3 linked regions of the Buchnera aphidicola (Macrosiphoniella sanborni) genome follow. The protein of the gene in region 1 interacts with the protein of each later gene in a pairwise test. Links are inferred from orthologs where the notes say so. Each region holds a gene or a part of one and is shown on either strand. Other genes may lie near its edges.

Region 1 (5,091 bases):
TTTTATATACATATATATTTTTTATACATGCATTGATTTTTTAGATATAATTTTATATTTTTTTAATAAGAAAAAATTTACTAATTAGAGATTCTTTAAGATTTCAAATATTTTAAGTAATTATATTACAATCTTTGACGAGAAAAGAATTTTCTAATTATTTCTTTTTATTTAAAATCAGTTGATAATATTATTATTTTATACATTTAAATTTAACATATAATTATTAAAAATACTTTTATATGTTCTATATAAAATATTAATAAGTATATAACTTTAAACATAAAAAATTTAGAACATACTTTGATGTTTTTTAATTGCATTAAAATTATTATTTTATCAGATTGTAAAAAGATACAAGAACCTCTTAAAAATCTCTTGATTAATAATTTAAAAGAGCATCTAAATTTTTAAAAATGCTATTTTAATATACTACTTATTTTATTGCCTCTTAATTGTTTGGTTATATTATTATATCGATATTTTATAACAAATTTTTCTGATAATATAACTACAATTGAATTCTCTTTAATAATACTATACGAATTAATATCATATATTAATATCATATAATACTACTAATAATACTACTAATAATACTACTAATATAAGCAGAATAAGAATATTAAGTAAGAAGAATTAATATTTACCTCTATCTTGTAAATTAATCTAAAAAATAAAATTTTTTTTATTATTATTTATTCTTTTTTTTAATTAATGTTAAATGTTGTCAAAAATATTATAAAATTTATAATTTTAGATAAAATATACATCATATTTTATTAAAATTAAACTTATTTCGTTAATAATATTAAAAACATTTTGTTGTCTTCTTATTTAAAAAAATTCAACAAAAAAATAATATAATTGAAGAATGAATTATTACATTTGAATATATTTTAATATATCATATATTTCATTTTATAAAAAAATATACTATATTCATAGTAGTTGTTATAAAAAAAACAGGTAAAAATATGAATAATATTAATCGAATAGGACTTACATGGATTAGTTTTTTGTCATATGCTTTTACAGGTGGATTAGTTGTAATTACTGGAATGATTATAGGAAATATTTCTGATTATTTTAATTTATCTGTAGCCCAAATGAGTAATACATTTACTTTTTTAAACGCAGGAATATTAATATCAATTTTTTTAAATTCTTGGTTAATAGAAGTGATATCATTAAAAAAACAACTAATATTTGGATTTATACTGACTAACTTAGCTATAATTGGAATAGTCTTATCTAATAATCTATTTTTATTTTCAATCAATCTTTTTATACTTGGATTAGTTAGTGGGATTACTATGTCTATAGGAACTTTTATAATTACTAATTTATATTTAGATTCTAAAAGAAGTCAAAAATTATTATTAACTGACTCTTTTTTTAGTATGTCTGGAATGATATTTCCAATTATTACAGCGTATCTTTTAGAAAAAAAAATTATATGGTATTGGAATTACATATGTATAGGTATTATTTATATTTTAATTTTTCTTCTTACTATTAATTTAAATTTTGAAAAATTAAAAATAGATGTTCAAAACATTAAAGAAACAAAAGAAAAGTGGAATCTAAATGTATTTTTATTATCTTTATCAGCATTACTTTATATTTTAGGACAATTAGGCTTTATCTCATGGGTACCACAATATGCTACTAAAATAATGAATATTAATATAAACAAAACAGGTACCTTAGTAAGTAGTTTTTGGATGTCTTATATGATAGGAATGTGGTGTTTTAGTGTTTTAATTAAATTTTTTAATTTAAATCGTGTTTTTATTTTTCTAACAGGTACATCTACTGTAATCATGTATTTCTTTATTCACAGCGAAAATTTTATAACACAACAGTGCACAATTATTAGTTTAGGTTTTTTTTCAAGTGCAATTTATACTATTATTATTACGTTAGCTTCATTACAAACAAAAAACCCTTCTCCAAAATTAATAAATTTAATTTTATTATTTGGTACCATTGGAACTTTACTAACATTTGTTATTACTGGACCAATAGTAAAATACAAAGGATTATATATAACTTTAATCAGTGCTAATATATTATATGGTATAGTTTTTTTTCTTTCTCTTTTAATTTATAATAATAGAAAATATAATATAATTAAATAAAAATTTTATATCTAATACCTAAAATTCTAAAAAAATTATAATACTAAATACTACATAATAAACTAGACTAAACTAAAAGATAAAAATTTTGGTTTATATTATAAAATTAGTTCAATGTCATTATACCCAAAATATCATATACACGTTTTAAAGTTTTTTTAGATTTGAATTGTGCTTTTATTGCACCTTCATAAGCAATTTTTTTTAAATAAGTTTCATCACAACGATAATTATTATAAGATTTTTGTAAATTATATAAAAATTTAGATATAGAATCTATAACAATTTTTTTAAATTCAGAATACATAACTCCCTCTAATTCTTTTAATAATATAGTTATATCTTGATTAGTAATAGCAGAAAGAATTTCTAATAAATTTGAAATACCAGGTTTATTTTCTATATCATAATATATTTTAGAAGGTATTTCTGAATCAGTCACAGCATTATTTATTTTTTTTATAATAGAATGCATATCATCTAATAAATAAATAACATTTTTTTTATTAATATCAGATTTAGACATTTTTTTCTTAGGTTCTAATAAAGACATAATTTTAGAACCGTATTCGCTAATTAATGATTCAGGTAATGTAAATATATCACCATATAAACTATTAAAACGATGTGCTATATTTCGAGTTAACTCTATATGTTGTTTTTGATCTTTTCCTACTGGAACAATATTAGTTTGATACAATAAAATATCTGCTGCCATTAAAATAGGATAATTAAATAAAGCAGTATTGATTTTTTGAATAGCATTCTTCGCTATTTTTCTTTTTTGTTTGAATTGTGTCATACGAAATAATTCTGAAAATTCACTGAAACAATTTAGGATCCAATTTAATTGACTGTGTTCGTGAACATGTGATTGAATGAAAATAATGCTTTTATTAGGATCTACTCCAGAAGCTAAATATAAAGATAATGTGTCTAATATCGATTTTTTCAAATTTAATCTATTTTTTTGTGCAGTAGTCAATGCATGCAAATCAGCAATACAATAAAGACAATCATAATTTTCTTGCATACTAGACCAATAACGCATGGTTCCTATATAGTTTCCGATAGTCAAATTCCCAGAAGGTTGTATTGCACTGAACAAAATAGGTTTATGAAGAATCATATTATTTCCTAACGTTAAAATACTTAATGAATAAATCTTGAATGCACGTATTCTAATTCTTTCCGAATTTTTTTAATAATCAATTCATAGTTTGTATACTTAAATAATCCGGATCCGATTACAAAAACATTTGCTCCAGAAAATGCAATGTCACCAATATTTTCTAATTTTATTCCACCATCTACTTCTAAAAGAATATCAGAAAAATTAGAATCAATAATTTTTCTTACTTCACGTATTTTTTTGAAAGTAGATGATAAAAAAGATTGATTGCTAAAACCTGGATTTACAGACATTAACAAAATTAAATCTAATTTTTCTAAAATATATTCTAACACATTAAGTGGTGTAGCCGGATTAATTGCTAATCCTGCCTTGCATCCATGATCTTTAATTAAATGTAACGTTCGTTCAATATGTAGCGTAGCTTCTGGATGAAAAGTTATAAAAGTTGCTCCTGCTTTAGCAAATAAAGGAATCAAACTATCTACTGGTTTAACCATCAAATGAACATCAATAGGAGCTTGAATACGATAATTACGTAATGACTCTAAGATCATAGGCCCCATAGTTAGATTAGGAACATAATGATTATCCATAACATCAAAATGTATTAAATCAGCTCCAGCATCTATTACTTTTTTTGTATCTTCTCCTAAACGTGCAAAATCAGCAGATAAAATAGATGGAGCTAAAAAAAACTTTTTCATCTTAATTTCCCTATCTTTGATATATATAAATTAATTTATTACATATATTTAAAATAAATAATTATGTTAGAGATATTAAAAATATTCATGATTTCATAATAATTTTATATTTAAGTTGAAAATATTTATATTTAATACGAATCAAAATAATTTTCATAAAATATGAAAAAAGAAAATAAATTTTTTATCTTGAGTAAAGACTATATTTTTAAAAAATATAAATTACTACAGAAAATAATAGATTATTACATTTATAATAATTTTTTTATATTCTATAATATAAAATTATTTTTTTTAAACAGATTGATTATGAATAATATTTTTAAGAAAATATTTCATACTTCACTAATTTAAGAATTCATACTAATTTAAGAATTCATGTTAAAAAATATATAAAATAATTTATATAAAAATAGTTGATTTTTAAAAATATATAAAAAATTTTTTTTATAGTACTTTACTTAAATTCACAAAAAAAAATTCAGAATACCTACAACATATTATTTTTATTATTTATAATATCACTTTTATTATTTATATTTAATAGAATATATTTAATAGAATATCATAGAAGATTTGATTAATATAATGAGTCTATAGTTTTGTAAGAACACAATATAACGTCTATTTTAAAAACTTATAAAAATATATAATTATTTTATATTTTAAAAAGTTATTGCGAATTTTTTATAGCGCTTAAAATAATATTTTTATCTACATTACTATAAATTTTTGCTTTTCCAATAGATATTGGTAAAACTAATCTAATTTCTCCTGACATCACCTTCTTATCTCGCATCATATAAGGAATATATGAAGCAGCTGACATATTTTTTGGCCCTTTAATAGGTAAACCTGCTCTTTTCAACAATCCAATAATTCTTTTAAAATCTTGTTTTTTTAGATATCCAAGTAATTCAGAAGTGCGCGTTGCCATAACTATTCCTACTGATATCGCTTCTCCATGCAGCCAATTTCCATAACCAGAATGAACTTCAATAGCATGTCCATATGTATGACCAAGATTTAATAATGCCCGCAGATTCTTTTCTCTTTCATCTAAAGAGATTAATTGTGATTTTAGTTGACAACATTTTTTTATACAATA
Region 2 (2,959 bases), 120 kb from region 1 along the record:
ACATTCCTAATGTATAAAATATATTATTATTATTATTATATACATGAATATTTTAATTATAAAAAATAAAATAATTTTTACTAAAAAAAAATTATGTTTTAATATAATATTTCCAAATTAAATGATAATATATTTTCTAAAAAAGTATATACTTTTTTAGTATAATAATATTATTAATATTTTTAATTAAAATAAATTAAAAATATTTTATATTATATCAAAATATAATTTATTTTATTTAATTATTAAATAATGAATAGTTAAAAACTAACTATTATAGTATCAAAAAAATATTTAAAAATATATAACATAATATTGCGAAACAATTAAATGTTTGATACTTTTTAATAAAAAATATTATCTTTAATAACGAATGTTTTACATCATATTATACCAAGTGATGATCAATGATAAATCATTAAATGAATATTCTTAAAATATTTTTAATATTATATATTAACCTATTATAAATAATTAGATTTAATATTTTTATTATTTTGTATTATGTAATAAAATTTTATTTTATTTCACTTTTATAAGAAAGTAATTTTTTTGTATATATTCAAAAAAATATAAAACAAAGTGTATTTTGTATTATAGATCATTATATAGAAAAGAACTTTTATTAATATGTATTTTTTTAAAAAATAATTTTATATAAAAAATAAGATATATGAAATATAAAAAAAATTAAAAATATTTTTATTTTTTTTTAAATCATATACTAAAAATATTTATTTTGATTAAAAAAAAATATGTTTTTTAAAATAAATGATTTAAATCATTTTGAATATGTTAAGAAACAGGCATATTTTAAAATACCTGGTTCTTTGAAATATGTTTTTATTTACAATGCAAATGGAATTTCTTTTAAACCATTAAACGGAGCTTCTTTAGAACCTAATTTTTCTTCAATTCTAATTAATTGATTATATTTTGCAGTTCTATCAGAACGACTAACAGAACCAGTTTTAATTTGACCTGCTGATGTTCCTACAGATAAATCTGCTATAGAACAATCTTCTGTTTCACCTGAACGATGAGAAATAATTACATTATAGTGTGCTTCTTTAGCTATTTTAATTGTTTCTATAGTTTCTGTTAATGTACCAATTTGGTTTAATTTAATTAATATGGAATTTGCAATACCTGATTTAATTCCTTTTCTTAAAATATGAGGATTTGTTACAAACAAATCATCGCCAACTAATTGTATTTTATGACCTAATATTTTTGTTTGATATAAAAATCCTTCCCAATCTGATTCATTTTGACCATCTTCAATTGAAACGATAGGATATTTTTGAGATAGTTTTTCTAAATAATGAGTAAATTCTTTTGAAGAAAAAGAAATATTTTCTCCTATTAATTCATATTTTTTTGTTTTTTCATTATACAATTCTGAAGCTGCGCAATCTATTGCTAATCTTATATCTTTTCCTAATGTATATTTAGTGTGATATATCGCTTCTTGAATAATATCTAAAGCTTCTTCGTTAGATTTTAAATTTGGAGCATATCCACCTTCGTCTCCTACGGTTGTGCTCATGTTTTTTTCTTTAAGTAACGTACCCAAAGCATGAAATATTTCACATCCCATACGTATAGCTTCTTTGATTGTTCGTGCACTAATAGGTTGAATCATAAATTCTTGAATATCAATATTATTATTAGCATGTTTTCCACCATTAATAATATTAATCATAGGAAGAGGCATAGAAAATATATTTGGTGTGTTGTTTAGTTCTGCAATATGTTTATATAAAGGTATTTTTTTAGATGAAGCAGCAGCTTTTGCAACAGCTAAAGATACAGATAAAATTGCATTTGCACCTATTCTAGATTTATTTTTTGTGCCATCTAAATCAATCATAGTATAGTCGATCTGACTTTGATCTTGAGCATTTTTATTTTTTAGTGCCATAGATATTTCAGTATTGATTAATAAAACTGCTTTTTTTACTCCTTTCCCTGTAAATCGATCCTGATCATTATCTCTTAATTCCATAGCTTCTAATGAACCTGTAGAAGCTCCAGAAGGAGAAGAAGATAATCCTATAGAACCATCTTCTAAATATACTTCAGATTCTACAGTAGGATTACCTCGGGAATCTATAATTTCACGTGCTATAATTTTTATAATTTTAGACATATTATAATACCTTAATATATTTATTTTAAACTTTTTTTATTTTTTCCTGCTGATTTTATAAAATCAATAAATAGCGGATGACCATCATGTGGTGTAGAAGTAAACTCTGGATGAAATTGACAAGCTAGAAACCATGGATGATTAGTTATTTCTATAATTTCTACAATATTATTTTTTTCTGAACGTCCTGTTACTTTTAATCCTGCTGTTTCTATTTTTTTGAATAAAATATTATTAACTTCATATCGATGTCTGTGTCTTTCTATAATCACATCTTTATTATATAGTTTTCGAGATAAACTATTTGTGCTCAATTTACAAGGTTGACCACCTAATCTCATAGTACCACCTAAATCGCTTTTTTTTTCTTTTTTATTGTTATATTTTAATGAATTAATATTACGATTTTTTATTAAATCAATAACTGGATATTTACATTGAGGATCAAATTCTGTTGAATTAGCTTCTTTAATTCCAATAACATTTTGTGCAAATTCAATAATTGCTATTTGCATACCTAAACAAATACCAAAATATGGAATATTATTTTCTCTTGCATATTTTATAGATAATAATTTCCCTTTAATACCCCGATCACCGAAACCTCCAGGTATTAAAATACCATTAAGGTTTTTTAATAACTTAGTATTTGTACATTCTATTTCATTAGCACTAATTAATGTTATATTTACTTTAATTTGATTTTTAAAACCAGCATGTTTTAGAGCTTCTATTACAGATTTATAAGCATCAGGTAATTTAACATATTTACCAATAATTCCAATAATGATAGTTTTTTTATAATTT
Region 3 (2,945 bases), 540 kb from region 1 along the record:
TGCAACAGGATTAGGTAAAACTCACTTGCTTCATGCTATAGGAAATGAAATCTTAACATATAAATATAATATTAAAATCATTTATATGAATTCTGAACGTTTTGTGCAAGATATGGTTAAAGCATTAAAAAATAATTCTATTGAAAAATTTAAATTATACTATCGTTCTGTTGACGTCTTACTAATTGATGATATTCAGTTTTTTGCACATAAAGAACATTCACAAGAAGAATTTTTTCATACATTTAATGCTTTACTAGAAGGTAATCAACAAATTATTTTAACCTCTGATCGTTATCCTAAAGAAATTAATGGTGTTGAAGATCGTCTTAAATCAAGGTTTAGTTGGGGTCTTACTGTTGCAATAGATCCACCAGAATTAGATACTAGAATAGCTATTCTCATCAAAAAAGCTGATGAAAAAAATATCATTTTATCTCATGAAGTTGCTTTTTTTATTGCTCAAAATTTAAGTTCTAATGTACGTGAATTAGAAGGTGCTCTAAATCGAGTAATTATTAATTCTCGTTTTACTCATCAAACTATTACTGTAGATTTTGTCAGAGAGGCACTACAAGATATACTTGCTCTCCAAAAAAAACTTGTTACTATTGATAATATTCAAAAAAAAGTTGCAGAATATTATAAAATTAAAGTAAGTGATTTGTTATCTAGAAAACGTTCACGATCAATTGTACGTCCAAGACAAATGGCTATGGCAATGGCTAAAAAATTCACAAAACATAGTTTACCTGAAATTGGAGACGCTTTTAGTGGCAGAGATCATACTACAGTATTACATGCATGTCGTAAAATTAAACAATTGCAAGAAGAAAATAATGAAATTAAAAAAGATTTTTTAAATTTAATTAAAACTCTCTCAATGTGATCATATGAAATTTAATATAAAAAACAATATTTTAATTCAAAATTTACAAAAAATAAACAGATTTGTCACAAAAAATACTTCTTTCCCTATATTAGAAAATATATTAATTTCTATAAAAAATAAAATTTTGTCATTAACAGCAACAAATTTAGAAATTGAATTAATTTCAAATATTGAATTATCGACGGACCATATTCCAGGTAGTACTACTATTTCTGGACGTAAACTTTTAGATATTTGTCGTAATTCATTAAATCTTTCAGATATTAAGATGCAATTAAAGGGAAACAAAATGCATATAATTTCTGGTAAGAGTAACTACATATTAACAACACTATCATCTGAACATTTTCCCAATCATAATAATTTTCATTATATTTCAGAATTTTTTATAAATTCAAACATTTTAAAAAATATGATAGAAAAAACTCATTTTTCTATGGGCAAGCAAGATGTAAGATATTATTTAAATGGTATGTTATTAGAAAAAATAGACTGTGCACTTAATATGGTCGCTACAGATGGATATCGTTTGGGAATTTCAAAAACTATTTTAAAAGAAAAAAAAATAAATTCTTTTTCAATTATAATTGCAAGAAAGGGAATTGCTGAATTATATAAATTATTAAATACTCCTCAAAAAGAAATAAAAATTTTAATTGGTCAAAATCATATTAGAATATATATAGAACAATTTATTTTTACTGCTCAACTGATTGAAGGAACATTTCCTAATTATGAAAGTGTGTTATTCCAAAAAAAAAATAATAGTATTATTTTTAATTGTAAATTATTAAAACAATCATTATTACGTGTTGCTATTCTATCACATGAAAAATTTTGTGGAGTAGAAATTCATATTAGAAACGGTCAATTTAAAGTATTATCTGATAATCAAGAAGAAGAAACAGCAGAAGATATGTTTAATATAAATTATATAGGCCCTGAAATAGAAATATCAATTAATGTTTATTATATATTAGATATATTAAATTCTATTAATAGTGAAAATATTCTCTTATTCTTAAATCATTCTAATAATTCTATACAAATTGAAGCGGAAAATGATACTTCAACTAAATATGTTGTAATGTTATTAAAACGCTAAATATTTTTTTAAAATTTTTATTAATATAATATTAAAAATAATTTCAATATTTCTTCTTTTTTATAAAAACACAGGAAAATTATGAATTATACATATAACTCTTCTCATATAAAAATTTTAAGAGGATTAGACGCTGTTCGTAAAAGACCAGGCATGTATATTGGTGATACAGATGATGGTAGTGGATTGCATCACATGGTTTTTGAAATAGTTGATAATGCTATAGATGAAGCATTATCAGGTTACTGTAAAGAAATTCAGGTTGTCATTCATGCAGACAATTCTGTATCTGTTCAAGATGATGGTCGAGGTATTCCAACTGATATTCATCCCGAAGAAAACATTTCAGCTGCCGAAGTTATTATGACAGTATTACATTCTGGGGGAAAATTTGATAATTCTTCATATAAAATATCAGGAGGATTACACGGTGTTGGAATATCAGTAGTCAATGCTTTATCAGAAAAGTTGGAATTAATAATTTATAAAAATAAAAAAAAATATCAACAAATATATTACAATGGCAAACCACAAAATTCCCTCTCTATTGTTAGTTCAACTAATTTATCAGGTACATACATAAGATTTTGGCCGAGTTATAAAACTTTCACTAATAATGTAAAATTTCAATATGATATTTTATCTAAACGTTTACGTGAATTATCATTTCTTAATTCAAATATTACGATTTATTTAGAAGACCATAGATCTAATATTAAAAATTGCTATCATTATAAAGGTGGAATTAAAGCTTTTATTAAATTTCTAAATATAAAAAAAATACCAATTCATCCAAAAATATTTTATTTTAAATCTAAAAAAGAAAAAATAGAACTAGAAGTAGCTATGCAATGGAGTGATTCACATCAAGAAAACATACTATGTTTTACTAACAATATCCCACAAAAAGACGGAGGAACACATTTAGCAGGTTTTCGTGCAGGCATG

What was found. The genes of interacting proteins can lie anywhere in the genome.
Region 2: the proteins of rpe (region 1) and eno interact in binary tests that used the Escherichia coli proteins (3 or more experiments, as listed by UniProt). The link is inferred for Buchnera aphidicola (Macrosiphoniella sanborni) from one-to-one orthologs.
Region 3: the proteins of rpe (region 1) and dnaN interact in binary tests that used the Escherichia coli proteins (3 or more experiments, as listed by UniProt). The link is inferred for Buchnera aphidicola (Macrosiphoniella sanborni) from one-to-one orthologs.

The regions. Positions count from the first base shown.
Region 1 is NZ_CP034864.1:551,284-556,374, forward strand. What follows is about bases 2,141-5,091. They hold rpe (ribulose-phosphate 3-epimerase), read right to left. Parts: upstream 3,984-5,091; coding sequence 3,297-3,983; downstream 2,141-3,296. Other genes in these bases: tsgA (MFS transporter TsgA), read left to right, coding at 2,141-2,144; trpS (tryptophan--tRNA ligase), read right to left, coding at 2,251-3,273; aroB (3-dehydroquinate synthase), read right to left, coding at 4,657-5,091. Outside these bases: more of tsgA, read left to right, coding at 978-2,140. UniProt on the Escherichia coli protein: Catalyzes the reversible epimerization of D-ribulose 5-phosphate to D-xylulose 5-phosphate.
Region 2 is NZ_CP034864.1:438,176-441,134, reverse strand. It holds eno (phosphopyruvate hydratase), read right to left. Parts: upstream 2,153-2,959; coding sequence 848-2,152; downstream 1-847. Other genes in the region: D9V74_RS01970 (CTP synthase), read right to left, coding at 2,173-2,959. UniProt on the Escherichia coli protein: Catalyzes the reversible conversion of 2-phosphoglycerate (2-PG) into phosphoenolpyruvate (PEP). It is essential for the degradation of carbohydrates via glycolysis.
Region 3 is NZ_CP034864.1:10,504-13,448, reverse strand. It holds dnaN (DNA polymerase III subunit beta), read left to right. Parts: upstream 1-893; coding sequence 894-1,997; downstream 1,998-2,945. Other genes in the region: gyrB (DNA topoisomerase (ATP-hydrolyzing) subunit B), read left to right, coding at 2,079-2,945; dnaA (chromosomal replication initiator protein DnaA), read left to right, coding at 1-889. UniProt on the Escherichia coli protein: Confers DNA tethering and processivity to DNA polymerases and other proteins. Acts as a clamp, forming a ring around DNA (a reaction catalyzed by the clamp-loading complex) which diffuses in an ATP-independent manner freely and bidirectionally along dsDNA.